DNA from 2 places in the Mesorhizobium sp. M0496 genome. Region 1 is predicted to be linked to the other one. Evidence: riboswitches for the same ligand, from Rfam matches in the RefSeq annotation. Region 1 holds a riboswitch; the other holds the start of a gene.
The links. Region 1 has a riboswitch for S-adenosylmethionine ahead of metX (homoserine O-acetyltransferase MetX). Riboswitches for the same ligand answer to the same signal wherever they lie in the genome.
Positions count from the first base shown of each region.

Region 1 (7,314 bases):
CATCAGCGTCTAGATGGCTATCGTCGCCGCAACCCAACGTAAAGACAACCCTATCGATCAAGCGGCAGTAGATTCGCAAAGCGCTCCTTGTCACTTTTCGATCAGATCGGACGCCGGCCCAGGTTTCTAAGAGTGCCGAAAGCGCGATGATTGCTGAGGTTGAATTTTGAGGGGTCCGAGTATTGCGACAAGAAGCGCTCCCTCCACTCCCTATTGACGTTGTCTCGTTGGATTTCGAGACCTGAACTTGGGGCTGGTGCAGATTCAGCAGATTCAAATGTGAGTTGCGCGCCTACCAGACTCGCGACTTTCTCAAGGCTGGCCTGTGGATTTGCCAAGAGTTCCTCGTATGTCAAGGACAGGAAAGACAATCCGTTTTTTGCAAGCCAGATGTCCCACGACAGATTCTCCAGCACGATTTTTTCAAGGGCCTCCGCTATCGATGCGCCGTCATAGCGTGGTGAGTTCTGAACAGCCTCAGTAGAGCGAAACCGACCGGTCTGACGAGCGCGTGACCAAGAGATTGCCTGACCAAGGAGATCGCGGCGAGTCAAGCGCACGTAGTGCAGCCCTGGAAGGCTGGCTGGGAGATCCACAGTCTTGGCCACCTGCAAAAACTGGCTTGCAAACAGTTTGGCAGCGTAAATTCCAGAGGGAGACCGCCCATCTTTCAATGCACGCAAAACCTGGGCACGGGGATCGCGAGGATAGTTCGGCATTGCGAGAACACGGCGGCCACCGAACCACTCGAGGGGGTTGCCAAGCTCGGCGGCTGCCATCAATCCAGCCAGATGATTGCTGCCGCTGCGCGGTGAGGTGCAGATGAGAATCCCGGCTTTCAACCCAGCCAGCATTTCCGGCGGGATTTCAACTGGCAGAGGGCGCCTACGAAAAAGATGCATGGCGATCAAGACTACCGCTTCAGCAAGAACACAGCCTGCTGGCCGAAGAAATTCCAGAACCACCACGGCATCGACAGGCCGATCTTCTGGCCATTGGCGTCGAGTGCGGTTGCTTTTTCCACGGTCGCGCCGAGTTCGTCGCACAGATTGACGAAGTCGCGGATGGTGCAGAAATGGATGTTGGGCGTGTCGTACCAGGAATAGGGCAGGTCCTTGGTCACCGGCATGCGGCCCTGGATGAACAGCGACAGGCGCACCCGCCAGTGGCCGAAATTGGGGAAGGACACGATCGCACGGTTGCCGATCCTGAGCAGTTCGTCGAGAACCAGCTTCGGGTTGCGGGTGGCCTGCAGGGTCTGCGACAGGACGACGAAGTCAAAGCCCTTGTCAGGATAGAATTCGAGGTCCTTGTCGGCATCGCCCTGGATGACCGAGAGACCGCGCGCCACGCATTCGTTGACACCACGTTGCGACAGTTCCAGGCCACGGCCGTCGACCTGCTTGGTGTCCTGCAGCAGTTCGAGCAGCGAGCCATCGCCCGAACCGACGTCGAGCACGCGCGACTGTGGCGGGATGAGGTTGGCGACGACCTCGAGGTCGACGCGCTGGTCGCGGTTGACACTCATGGCTTTGCCTCCTGCCTGGAGCATGATCCTGGACAGCCAAGTCTGCAACTTTTCGGGGTCATGCGTTGAGCCCTCTGGCCCGGGCCGCCGAGCCGATGAAGCCGTTGATGGCGGCAAACAGTTCCGGCTCGTCGAGCAGGAAGGCATCGTGACCGCGGTCGGTCTCGATCTCGACGAAGGACACCGATGCGCCGGCCGCGTTGAGCGCATGCACGATCGAGCGGCTCTCCTCGGTCGGAAACAGCCAATCCGACGTGAAGGACACCAGGCAGAAGCGGGTTTTGGTGCCGGCAAAAGCGTCGGCCAACCGGCCGCCATGGTCGGCGGCGAGATCGAAATAGTCCATCGACCGAGTCATGTAGAGATAGGAATTGGCGTCGAAGCGATCGACGAAGGTCATGCCCTGGTGGCGCAGATAGCTCTCGATCTGGAAGTCGGCGTCGAAGCCGAAGGTCAGCGCTTCGCGATCCTGCAGATTGCGGCCGAATTTCCGGTGCAGGGCAGCCTCGGACAGATAGGTGATGTGGGCGGCCATGCGCGCCACCGCCAAGCCCTTTTCCGGGCGTTTGCCGTGCTCGAAATATTTGCCGCCATGCCAGTCCGGATCGGCCATGACAGCTTGCCGGCCGACCTCGTGGAAGGCGATATTTTGCGAGGAATGCCGCGCGCCGGTGGCGATCGGCAGCGCCGAGAAGACGCGCTCCGGATAGCTCGACGCCCATTCCAGCACCTGCATGCCGCCCATCGAGCCGCCGAGCACGCAGAACAGTTTTTCGATGCCGAAATGGTCGATCAGCATCTGCTGCGCGCGCACCATGTCGCGGATGGTGATGATCGGCAGGTCGAGCCCATAGGGCTTGCCGGTGGCGGGATTGGTCGAGGCCGGGCCGGTGGACCCCAGGCAACCGCCGATGACATTGGAGCAGATGACGAAGAAGCGGCTAGTGTCGATGATCTTGCCGGGGCCGATCAACACCTCCCACCAGCCCGGCTTGCCGGTAACCGGATTGGTGCTGGCGACGTGCTGGTCGCCGGTCAGCGCGTGGCAGACGAGGATGGCATTGGAACGGGCGTCGTTCAGCGTGCCATAGGTCTGGTAGGCGATCTGGAACGGCGACAGCAGCGTGCCGGCGTCGAGCTTGAGCGGCTTGTCAGGTCCAAAACGCAAAACCGGGCTCGACGGTTGGTCGGCCTCGTTGTTGGTTTTGCGAGCACGCAGAGCGGCCATTGCATCCATCTCACACCTTGATCCCTGCACCGTGCTTTTCGAAAATCGATGCCGATGCGGTGTCCGGCCGGCGCGGGCAATAAAAAACCGGCATTGCAGTCGCAAAGCCGGTTACAGGATGCAAACGGCCCTTTAGCAAGTTGTTTAACGTGGCTGCAAGCCGACCGGCCAAATCACCACGGGAGTTAGTACCCCTTCTAGGGCTGCGGCAGGCCGGCGTCAACGGCCAGCCTTGGTCCGGGGGCTGTCACCTCTCGACATTGCGACCCACGGCTTGTATTTCCGCTGCGACTTCCCTGAGGAAGCGTTTTCGACGGATTTTGTGACATGAACCAGACACCGGACAAGGCACGTCCAACCCCGCGCGCGGGCATCATGGACATCGACGCCTATGTGCCGGGCAAGAGCACGGCGCCTGCCGGCGTTGCCAAGGTCTACAAGCTGTCATCGAACGAGAACCCGCTCGGTCCCTCGCCAAAGGCGATTGAAGCCGCGCGTGAGATTGCCGGCAAGCTCGATATCTATCCCGACGGGACCGCCAGGCGGCTGCGCGAAGCGATCGCCGAGGTGCATGGCCTCAACCCACAAAACATCATCTGCTCCAACGGTTCCGACGAGATCCTCGGCCTGCTGGCGCAGACTTATCTGGCGCCCGGCGACGAGGCTGTCATCACCGAACACGCCTTCATGGTCTACAAGATCTACATCCAGTCGGCGGGTGCCGTTCCGGTGACGATCAAGGAAACAGACGAGCGCGCCGACATCGACGCCATCCTGGCCGCCGTCACGCCGCGCACGAAAATCGTTTTCCTCGCCAATCCCAACAACCCGACCGGCACCTATGTGCCGTTCCAGGAAGTGCGCCGGCTGCATGCAGGTCTGCCCAGGCACGTGCTTCTGGTGCTCGACGCGGCCTATGCTGAATATGTCCGCCGCAACGACTATGAAGCCGGCATCGAACTGGTCGGCAGCGCCGAGAACGTGGTGATGACCCGCACCTTCTCCAAGATCGGCCTTGGCGGTGCGCGGATCGGCTGGATGTACGCGCCGATGCACATCGTCGACGCGATCAACCGCGTGCGTGGCCCCTTCAACGTCAATGCAACGGCGATCGAGGCCGGCATTGCGGCGATCCGCGACCGCGCCCATGTCGAGCGCAGCGTCGCGCACAACGAGACCTGGCTGACCTGGCTGAGCGAGGAGTTCACAAAGCTTGGGCTGCGGGTGACACCGAGCGTCGGCAATTTCATCCTCATTCATTTTCCTGACGATCAGAAACATTCTGCGGCAGCGGCGGACGACTATCTTACGGCGCGCGGCTTTATATTGCGGCGCGTTTCCGGCTACGGCTTTCCCAACGCGCTGCGCATGACCGTCGGCACCGAAGAGGCCAATCGCGGCGTTGTCGCCGCTCTCACGACATTCCTGAAAAGCTAGAACACCATGACATCACCGATGTTTGAAAAGATCGCGCTGGTCGGCATCGGCCTGATCGGCTCGTCGCTGGCCCGGGTCATCCGCCGCGAGGACCTCGCCCGCCATGTCGCCATCTCGACCCGCAGTGCCGCGACATTGGCGCGGGCGGAAGAACTTGGACTCGGCGATAGCTACACCACCGATGCGAAAGAGGCGGTCCGCGATGCCGATCTGATCATCGTCTCGGTGCCGGTCGGCTCATCCGGCGCGGTGGCCGAGGAAATCGCACCGGCGCTGAAGCCGGGCGCGATCCTCACCGATGTCGGCTCGACCAAGGCATCGGTCATCGCACAGATGCAGCCTTTTGTGCCGGCCGGCGTTCATTTCATTCCCGGCCATCCGCTGGCCGGCACGGAAAAATCCGGCCCCGATGCCGGTTTCGCCGATCTGTTCGACAATCGCTGGTGCATCTTCACGCCGGTGCCCGATACCGACCCGGATGCGCTGGAGCGGCTGTCGGAATTCTGGCGGCGCTGCGGCGCCAACATCGACACGATGGACCCCCAGCATCACGACATGACGCTGGCCATTGTCTCGCATTTGCCGCACATCATTGCCTATAACATCGTCGGCACCGCCGATGACCTGCAGTCGGTGACCAAGTCCGAGGTGATCAAATATTCGGCTTCCGGCTTCCGCGACTTCACCCGCCTTGCCGCGTCCGACCCGACCATGTGGCGGGATGTGTGCCTGCACAACAAGGATGCCATCCTCGAAATGCTGGCGCGGTTCTCGGAAGATCTGGCGTCATTGCAACGCGCGATCCGCTGGGGTGACGGTGAAAAACTCTTCGATCTGTTCACCCGCACCCGTGCCGTGCGCCGTTCGATCATCGAGGCCGGCCAGGACATCGACGTGCCGGATTTTGGCCGCCAGGCGGTCGAGCACCCCGCAAAGAGCTAAACTGTTTCAGGCAGGCCAGGCCAGGTCGCGGCAACCATGGCCAGCGTCTCGGCCCTGTCCGGCGCGCCCAGCCTGCCGCCGAAGCGCAGGCATTTGAGCGCGGCGGCCGCACTGGCAAAGCGCAGCGCCTGCTCTACCGGCATGGCTTCGGCCAGCCCGACGGCGAAGGCGCCGTGAAAGACATCGCCGGCGGCGAGCGTATCGACCGCCTTGATCCTCGGCGCCGCGACGTGGCGCACACGGCCTGCGGAACGGTCGTGCCACCAACTCCCTGCCGCGCCGCCAGTCACCGCGACAAAGGCGTCGGTGCGGCTGGCGAGATCGGCGCAAGCCTTTTCCGGGTCTAGCGCCTGGCCGCAGACAATGCGCGCCGCCGGCTCCGAAGCGACGATATGCGTGGCGAGCGGCAACAGCTGTTCCAGGACCTCCAGCGGCGCGGTGTCGGCATCGAGGATCGCCGGCCGGCCGATGGCGCGCGCTGCGTTGAGGGCAAGTGCTGCCGCGCCCGGCCAGCGGACATCGACCAGTACGGCGTCGAATGCGGAGAGGTCGGCGACCGGCAGGGCTTCGGGGTCGGCCTGCGCAAGTCTGTCATAGAACGGCACGATGATGCGCTCGCCATGCGCGTCGACCAGGATCGAGGCCAGTGCCGAGCGGGCGCCTCTGACACGGCGCACAAGGGTGCAATCGACGCCTTCGGCCTCGATGCCAGCGATGAGCTGGTCGGCGACGGCATCGTCGCCCGCGCTCGCCCACAGCGACACCTCAGCGCCCAGGCGGTGCGCGGCGCAGGCAGCACTGGTGGCCATGCCCGAGGCGATCTGGACGCCGTCGGAGGCGATGAACTTGCCCTGATGCACGGGCAGTGTCTCGACACGCAGGATGGTGTCGAGCGTCAGCGCGCCGACGCTCAGAAGTTTTGCCGGTCTGTTCATATAGGGATGCTTAATCGAGCGGCTTGATCTTGCCCAGCGGGATGAAGCCGAGCGAGGCCTTGCCCTTGACCACCTTGAGCGGCATCGACGGTTCGTTGCCGAGCACCGCCAGGGCAGAAAAACCTTGCTCGATCTGGCTTTTCTGCTCGGGTATGGCGGTGCCGAGGATGGCAGCCACCGCCTTCGGATCCTTCAGCCTGATCATCAGATCGGCGTTGACCAGGCCCTCGGCATCGACCGACAGCGGTCCCGAAACGGTGATGCGCGCCGTGCCCGATGACAGGTCGAGGTTGCGGATTTCGATCGCCTGGCCGCGCAGGCTCTTCACTTGCGTGCCGATGAGCGCGACGCCGTTCTTCAGCGTGACGTCGCCGCTGGCGTCGAGCGCCGGCAGCACGCGCCCGCCGATCGCATCGGGATCGATCTCGAGATCGCCAAAACTGCCGACATAATCGATATCCCCACCGTTCGGCTGCAACTGACCGGCGGCCTTGCCGGCGCTGAACAATTGCACCGGATCGGCATCGTCGGCCGGATCGGTCTGGCCGGACAGACCCTCCGCCTCCAGAACAATCCGCTGCGGTAACGGCCACCACAATTTGACGTTGGCTTGCAGATTGTCCCAGTCGATCCAGAGCGGCACCATGTCCGGAATGGAGGTCCTGAGCGGGCCGCGCAGATTGGCAACCGGCGACAGAGGCTGGATGATCTGAGCAGCTGCGTTGAATCTGCCGACCGAAGCGGCGATGTTCCTGGCATCGTCCTCGTAAGCCAGGTTGTCGCAGGAGACGGTAAAGCTCAGGGGATAGCCGCTGACCTGGAGGTTGGCGCAGCCGGCCTCGACGCCAGTCTTGTTCAGCGTGGCAACCGCCTTGTCGGCCTCGCTCCTGACCCGGTCGGCCAGGTAGAACCAGCCGCCGCTGTAGATGGCAAACAGCACCACGACGAACGCGGCAAGCCAGAACAGGCGGCGACGGTAACTCGGCTGGCGTTCGTCACTTGACGTCATGCTTTGGCTCTCGTTAACGCATGGGTGTTGCGGACGGACAGTCGATTCCGCCAACAATAGGTAGACAGAGACGAATAGGTAGACGGGACAGGCGGAAAAAACACCGGTCCCGGTGCGGTGTTGGCATTTTTTGCAATCAGGCGCGGCGATATGGGCGATTTTTGGGTGTTTGGCTATGGGTCGCTGATCTGGCGGCCGGGTTTCGCGCATGTCGAGACGCAGCGCGCCCGCCTGC
Region 1 is NZ_JAMYRC010000039.1:40,416-47,729, reverse strand. Features, by position in the region: gene NKI73_RS26455 (Stf0 family sulfotransferase) at 102-902, opposite strand; gene metW (methionine biosynthesis protein MetW) at 914-1,528, opposite strand; gene metX (homoserine O-acetyltransferase MetX) at 1,587-2,756, opposite strand; SAM riboswitch at 2,869-2,946, opposite strand; gene hisC (histidinol-phosphate transaminase) at 3,084-4,193, shown strand; gene NKI73_RS26435 (prephenate/arogenate dehydrogenase family protein) at 4,200-5,135, shown strand; gene NKI73_RS26430 (sugar kinase) at 5,132-6,070, opposite strand; gene NKI73_RS26425 (DUF2125 domain-containing protein) at 6,081-7,079, opposite strand; gene NKI73_RS26420 (gamma-glutamylcyclotransferase) at 7,230-7,314, shown strand, end outside.

Region 2 (7,314 bases), on a different contig from region 1:
ACATCTCGGAAGACCGCATCATCACCTCGATGGTCGGCCGTTCGCTCGACGACCGCTATCCGCCGCGCGAGCCGAAGATTGGCGAGGTCGTGTTCGAAGTGAAGAACTGGTCGGTCTATCACCCGCTCCATGCCGACCGGCAAGTGATCAAGGGCATCGACATCAATGTGCGCAAGGGTGAAGTGGTCGGCATTGCCGGACTGATGGGCGCCGGCCGCACCGAATTCGCAATGAGCCTGTTCGGCCGCTCCTATGGCCGCCGCATCACCGGCGAGGTGCTGCTCAAGGGCAAGCCTATCGACGTCTCCTCAGTAAGCAAGGCGGTCGAACACGGCATCGCCTACGTGACCGAGGATCGTAAGACCTACGGTCTCAACCTCATCGACCATATCAAGCACAACATCACGCTGGCCAATCTCGGCGGCGTCTCACGCCATAGCGTGATCGACGACCTGCGCGAACTCTCCGTCGCCAACGACTATCGCAAGAAGACCAATATCCGCGCTTCCAGCGTCTACCAAATGACCGGCAATCTTTCCGGCGGCAACCAGCAGAAGGTGGTGCTGTCGAAATGGCTGTTCGCCGACCCGGAAGTGCTGATTCTCGACGAGCCGACGCGCGGCATCGATGTCGGCGCCAAATACGAAATCTACACGATCATCGCCCGCCTCGCCGCCGAAGGTAAGGCGATCGTGGTCATCTCGTCGGAAATGCCAGAACTGCTCGGCATCACCGACCGCATCTACGTCATGAACGAAGGCCGCATTGTCGGCGAAATGCCCGCGGCGGACGCGAGCCAGGAAAAAATAATGCGCGCCATCGTCCGGGGAGAAGGAAAAGCAGCATGAGCACCGAAAGCGCCCCCGCCCCGCAGAGCAACGTCGCCGAAGACGTGCCGCAGCGTCCACGCATCGCCGTCTCGGCGCTGACGACGAACCTGCGCGAATACGGCCTGATCCTGGCGCTGATCGCCATCATGGTGTTCTTCCAGTTCACCACTTCCGGAACGCTGTTCAAGCCGGTGAACCTGAGCAACCTGGTGCAGCAGAACTCGTTCATCATCGTGATGGCGCTGGGCATGTTGCTGGTGATCGTCTCCGGCCACATCGATCTCAGCGTAGGCTCCGTCGCCGGCTTTATCGGCGCACTGGCGGCGATGATGATGGTCATCTGGCCGCTCGGCCCATTGAGCAATCCGCTGGTGGTGTCGATCATCTGCCTCATCGTGGGTGGCGCGATCGGCGCGGCGCAAGGCTACTGGATCGCCTATCACCGAATACCGAGCTTTATCGTCACGCTGGCCGGCATGCTGATCTTCCGCGGCATCTGCCAGGCGCTGCTGGGCGGCGGGTCCTCGGTGGGGCCGCTTCCCGCCGGCTTCAAGGCGCTCAGCTCCGGCTTCATCCCGGATGTCATCGGGCCCCTGACGCTCATCCCGCCGACAGTGAACGCGGCCGGCAAGACCATCATCGGCAGCGGCCTGACGCTGCACATGACGACGATCGTGCTGGGCCTGATCGCCGTGCTGGCCTACGCCTATTTCGGGCTGAGAACACGCCGCAAACGCGAACGCCATGGCTATGAGGCCGAGCCCTTTCCCCTGTTCGTCATCAAGACGCTGGTCGGTAGCGCGCTGGCGCTGTTCCTGGTCTATCAGTTCGCCAGCTACAGGGGCCTGCCGGTGGTGCTGCTCGTCATGGGCGTGCTGATCTCGCTATTCGTCTTCGTCACGAAGCGCATGACCATCGGCCGCCGCATCTATGCAATGGGCGGCAACGCCAAAGCCGCGCAACTGTCAGGTATCAAGACAGAACGGCTGACGCTGATGGTGTTCGTCAACATGGGCGTGCTGTCGGCACTTGGCGGCCTAATCATCGCGGCGCGGCTGGGACAGGCGGTTCCGGCTGCCGGCCTCGGCAGCGAGCTCGATGTGATCGCGGCCGTCTTCATCGGCGGTGCCTCGGCGATGGGCGGTGTCGGCCAGGTCATCGGCGCGGTGGTCGGCGGCTTCATCATGGGCGTGATGAACAACGGCATGTCGATCATGGGCGTCAATGTTGACTGGCAGCAGGTGGTCAAAGGCCTGGTGCTGCTCGGCGCCGTGATCTTCGACGTCTACAACAAGAACAAGGCCTGACGGGCCAGCGAGGCAACGAGGCAACGAGGCAACGAGGAAGGCATACGGGTCCAGATCGCGATGCTGCCGGCAACCCGCCGGCGTCAAGAAGTCCCTCAGGGACCAAGCTCGCGAGCGCAATCCGGACGAAGAGTTCAACCCGTGGCGCGGCGAGGTCCGTGCCGCGCAGGTTAGGGTTTGCCAAATGGCAACCGGGTCAAGACAAAGAGAGGATTCATCATGCTGATCTCCCAGATTCTCGATGACGCCGAGACCATCCGCGTCGTTGCCCGCAACGGCGGCAAGACCCGGATCATCAACGGCGCCCGCAGCGTCTACTCGCTGGCGATGGAGGCCGCCCGCACCGGCGTCGGCCTTGTCGCGCTGATCGAACGCAAGGGGCTTGGCGAGACGGTCGATCTCGAGGCCGCCTATAAGAAGGGCCGGCTGCTGTCGCCGATCAACCATCCAGACCCGGCGCATCTGCACCTGACCGGCACCGGACTGACGCATCTCGGCTCAGCGGCGACACGCGATTCCATGCACAAGAAGCTCAGTGCCGACGGTGAAGAACAGCTAACCGATTCCATGAAGATGTTCCGCATGGGGTTGGAGGGCGGCAAGCCCGCGAAAGGCCAGATCGGCGTGCAGCCGGAATGGTTCTACAAGGGCAACGGCACGATGGCAGTGGCGCCAGGTGCGGCACTCCTGTCACCGGCTTTCGCCAAGGACGCCGGCGAAGAGCCCGAGGTCGCCGGCATCTACGTCATCGGCGACGACGGCGCGCCGTTCCGCGTCGGCTTCACGCTGTCGAACGAGTTTTCCGACCACGTCACCGAGCGCGTGAACTATCTGTTCCTCGCCCATTCCAAGCTGCGCAACGCTTCGTTCGGGCCGGAGATCCTGATCGGCGATCTGCCGTCCGATATCAGAGGCACCTCGCGCATCGTGCGCGACAACGATGTGCTGTGGGAAAAGCCGTTCCTGTCCGGCGAAGCGAACATGTCGCACACCATCGCCAATCTCGAACATCACCACTTCAAATATGCGGCTTTCCGCCAGCCGGGCGACGTGCATGTGCACATGTTCGGCACGGCAACGCTGTCCTTCGCCGACGGCATCAGTACTGAAGCCGGCGACGTGTTCGAGATCGAGGCCAAGGATTTCGGCCTGCCGCTGCGCAATCCACTCGAGATCGAACAGCCGGTGCAGGTGGCGGTGAAGGCGCTGTGAGGCGTCGATGACAGCGTGATCTCCCCCCTCGTGGGGGAGATGGCCGGCAGGCCAGAGGGGGGCGCTGTCCCGCCAATGTCTCCATCCTACTTGGTTTTTCTTTCGAACCAGTCTGCTGATGCAGAGAGGCTGGCGATCCTTCGCGCCCCCCTCTGCCCTGCCGGGCATCTCCCCCACGAGGGGGGAGATTGGCGGCTTCAACGCCTCAATAGATATCGAAGTCGAAATACTTGGCCTGGATCTTCTTGTAGGTGCCGTCGGCAACAATCGCGTCGATGGCCGCATTGAGTTTGTCGCGTAGTGCCGTGTCTTCCAGGCGGACGGCAATGCCGGCTTGTGTCTCCGTGCCCTTGACGTCGCCAACCAGCTTGCAGCAGCCGTCGCTTGCCTTCTTCAGCCAGTCCATCAGCACGAACTTGTCCGAGATCACAGCGTCAAGCCGGCCGTTCGTCAGGTCGGTGATCGCTTCTTCCTGGGTCGGGTAGAGTTTTGCCTCGGCGCCCGCCTTGCCATATTCATTCTGGGCATAGTCGGCCTGCGTGGTCGAGGCCTGCGCGCCGACCGTCTTGCCGGCAAGCGCTGCCGGTTCGGTCGAGGCGAGATCGCTGTCCTTCGGCGCCACCAAAGCGAGCGGTGTCGTATAGTATTTGTTGGTGAAGGAGACCTGCTTCTTGCGCTCCTCGGTGATGCTCATCGAAGCGATGATGGCGTCGAACTTCTTCGCCTGCAGGGCGGGAATGATGCCGTCCCAATCCTGGGTGACGATTTCGCACTCGACCTTCATCTGCGCGCACAGCGCATTGGCGATGTCGATATCGAAGCCTTCGACCTTGCCGTCCGAAGTGATGGTGTTGAACGGCGGATAGGCGCCCTCGGTGCCGATCTTGATTTTCTCGGCTGCCTGCACCGATAGAGAGCCGGCCGCCAACACCAGCATGGCAGCGCCTGCTGCCGATATGATCCATTTCGAAATCTGCATTTTCTTGGTTCCCCTTGAACGCCGCCAGCTTGACGACCAGCAAGGCAGCCAAGCATGGCGAGCCAGTGCAGGCAAGTATTTTGCCTGGGGGTGATGGGTTCAGCGTGCGGGGCGGAAATGCTTGGACAGCTTCAGGCCCTGCGCCTGGTAGTTGGAGCCGAGATCGGTGCCATAGAGTGCCTGCGGCCGCTTCAGCATGTGCTCGTAGACCAGCCGGCCGACGATCTGGCCATGGTCGAGGATGAACGGCACCTCGTGGCTGCGCACTTCCAATACCGCCCGGCTGCCTGTGCCGCCGGACGCCGAATGGCCGAAGCCCGGATCGAAGAAGCCGGCATAGTGGACCCGGAACTCGCCGACCAGCGGATCGAAAGGCGTCATCTCGGCGGCGTAGAGCGGCGGCACATGCACCGCTTCCTGGCTGACGAGGATGTAGAATTCATCAGGGTCGAGCACCAACTCGCCGGCGCCGCTCTTGTGGATCGGCTCCCAGAAGTCGACGACCTCCTGTGCGGCGCGCTTGTCGACGTCGACGAGACCGGTGTGATGCTTGCCGCGATAGCCGACAAGCCCGTTTTGATCGCCGTTGAGGTCGATCGACAGCGCGATGCCGCCGCCGGAAATGTTGGGCGGCTCGGTGGCAACCAAGATCTGCGCGCGATGCAACTGGTGCAGTTCGGCCTCCGACAACAGCGCATTGCCGGTACGGAAGCGTATCTGCGACAGGCGCGAACCGGTGCGCGCGACGATCGGGAAGGTGCGCGGGCTGACTTCCAGATAGAGCGGCCCGTGATAGCCGGCGGCGATCTTGTCGAACTCGTGGCCGCGATCGGTCATGACGCGGGTGAAGATGTCGAGCCGCCCGGTCGAACTCTTGGGATTGGCCGAAGCCGAAATGTCCGCCGGCAATGCCAGGCTTTCGAGCAAGGGCACGATATAGACGCAGCCGGTCTCCAGCACCGCGCCCTCGGCCAGGTCGATCTCGTGCAGCTGCAGCCGGTCGAGCTTTTCCGAAACCTTGTGGTTGGGACCCGGCAGGAAGGAGGCACGCACACGCCAGGCCTTGTCGCCGAGCCTGAGATCAAGGCTGGCCGGCTGGATCTGGTCGGCATCGAGCGCACGCGCCGACTTCAGCGCGCCGGACTGGAACAGCGCCGAGATGTCCTGATCGGGAAGAATGCCTGTCTGCCGCAAGGCTCTGCTCCTAGAGGGCAGGCTTTTTCGGAACCTGCTTGGTACAAACCTCTTAATGAAGCCGGCAATTGACGCAAGCGTGGCACGGGTCTAAAGGGTCATTATCCCGTGGTGATTTGGCCGGTCGGCTTGCAGCCACGTTAAACAAGTCGCTAAAGGACCGTCGGGCCGCAAGGCCGTATGGACCGGTTGCGACTTTCGCGGCCGGTTTTTTTGTGTCTGGAAGAAGAGCGATGAGCACCAACAAGCGCAACTGGAAGCCTCAGACGGCACTCGTGCACAGCGGAACGCTGCGTTCCGGTTTCGGCGAAACGTCGGAAGCGATTTACCTCACCCAGGGCTACGTCTACGAAACGGCGCAGGCCGCCGAAGCCCGTTTCAAGGGTGAGGAGCCGGGCTTCATCTATTCGCGCTACGCCAATCCGACCGTCGACATGTTCGAAAAGCGCATGTGCGCGCTGGAAGGTGCGGAGGACGCCCGCGCCACCGCCTCCGGTATGGCTGCGGTGACGGCAGCGCTTCTGTGCAGCGCCAAGGCCGGTGACCATATCGTGGCGGCGCGCGCGCTGTTCGGCTCCTGCCGCTGGGTGGTCGAGACGCTGGCGCCGAAATACGGCATCGAGGCAACACTGGTCGACGGCACCGACATCGCCAACTGGGAAAAGGCGGTCAAGCCGAACACCAAGCTGTTCTTCTTGGAAAGCCCGACCAACCCGACGCTGGAAGTCGTCGACATCGCCGCGGTTGCCTCGCTTGCCAATTCGATCGGTGCCAGGCTGATCGTCGACAATGTCTTCGCCACGCCCTTGCAGCAAAAGCCGCTGCAGCTTGGCGCCCACATCGTCGTCTATTCGGCGACCAAGCACATTGACGGCCAGGGGCGCTGTCTCGGCGGCGTCATCTTGTCGGACAAGAAGTGGATCGACGAGAACCTGCACGACTATTTTCGCCACACCGGGCCTAGCCTGTCGCCTTTCAACGCCTGGACGCTGCTGAAGGGCTTGGAGACGCTGCCGCTGCGCGTACGCCAGCAGACGGAAAGCGCAGGCCGGATCGCGGATTTCCTGGCCGAGCGGCCGGAAATCGCCCGCGTCATCTATCCCGGCCGGGCCGACCACCCGCAGGCCGATGTCGTCAAGAAGCAGATGTCGGGCGGCTCGACTCTGATCTGCCTGGACGTCAAGGGCGGCAAGCAGGCGGCCTTCGCCCTGCAGAACGCGCTCGACATCGTGCTGATCTCCAACAATCTCGGTGACGCCAAGAGCCTGATCACCCATCCGGCGACGACGACGCACAAGAATTTGAGCGACGAAGCGCGTGCTGAACTCGGCATCGGGCCGGGCACGCTCAGGCTGTCGGTCGGCCTGGAAGACACCGACGATCTGCTGGAGGATATCGCGCAAGCGCTGAAGGCCAAATAGGAGGCCTTTGGCTTTCAGGCGCCGGATGGCGTCTCTTCCAGCTCGGCCGCCTTGGTGCCGATCGTCATCGCATTGCCGCGCCACTCGACGGCACCGCCGAGCCAGCCGCGCGCCCACATCGCCGGCAGAATCAGGTCGCGCATTGCCATCGCCGCGACCATGCGTGGCGACAGGTACCAGCCCTTTGAGCGGGCCAGAATGCACTCGGGAAGGTAGAAGGCTGCCAGCACGGCAATGGCGGTTGCCCAGAGGCTGAAGCCGGCGCTTGCCGTCGCAATCAGCGCCAGCACCAGCGGCACCACCGCGCCAGTCAGGATTTCAGGCGCGAAGAACAGCGGGAAGGTGACGCGGCGCAGGCGAGCCCAACGGGC
Region 2 is NZ_JAMYRC010000011.1:107,679-114,992, forward strand. Features, by position in the region: gene mmsA (multiple monosaccharide ABC transporter ATP-binding protein) at 1-848, shown strand, start outside; gene mmsB (multiple monosaccharide ABC transporter permease) at 845-2,137, shown strand; gene araD1 (AraD1 family protein) at 2,357-3,349, shown strand; gene NKI73_RS12965 (ABC transporter substrate-binding protein) at 3,555-4,328, opposite strand; gene NKI73_RS12970 (2'-deoxycytidine 5'-triphosphate deaminase) at 4,428-5,522, opposite strand; SAM riboswitch at 5,621-5,698, shown strand; gene NKI73_RS12975 (O-succinylhomoserine sulfhydrylase) at 5,756-6,943, shown strand; gene NKI73_RS12980 (ceramide glucosyltransferase) at 6,958-7,314, opposite strand, start outside.
Region 2: linked by a shared signal. The riboswitch ahead of NKI73_RS12975 (O-succinylhomoserine sulfhydrylase) and the one ahead of metX (homoserine O-acetyltransferase MetX) in region 1 are both predicted to bind S-adenosylmethionine.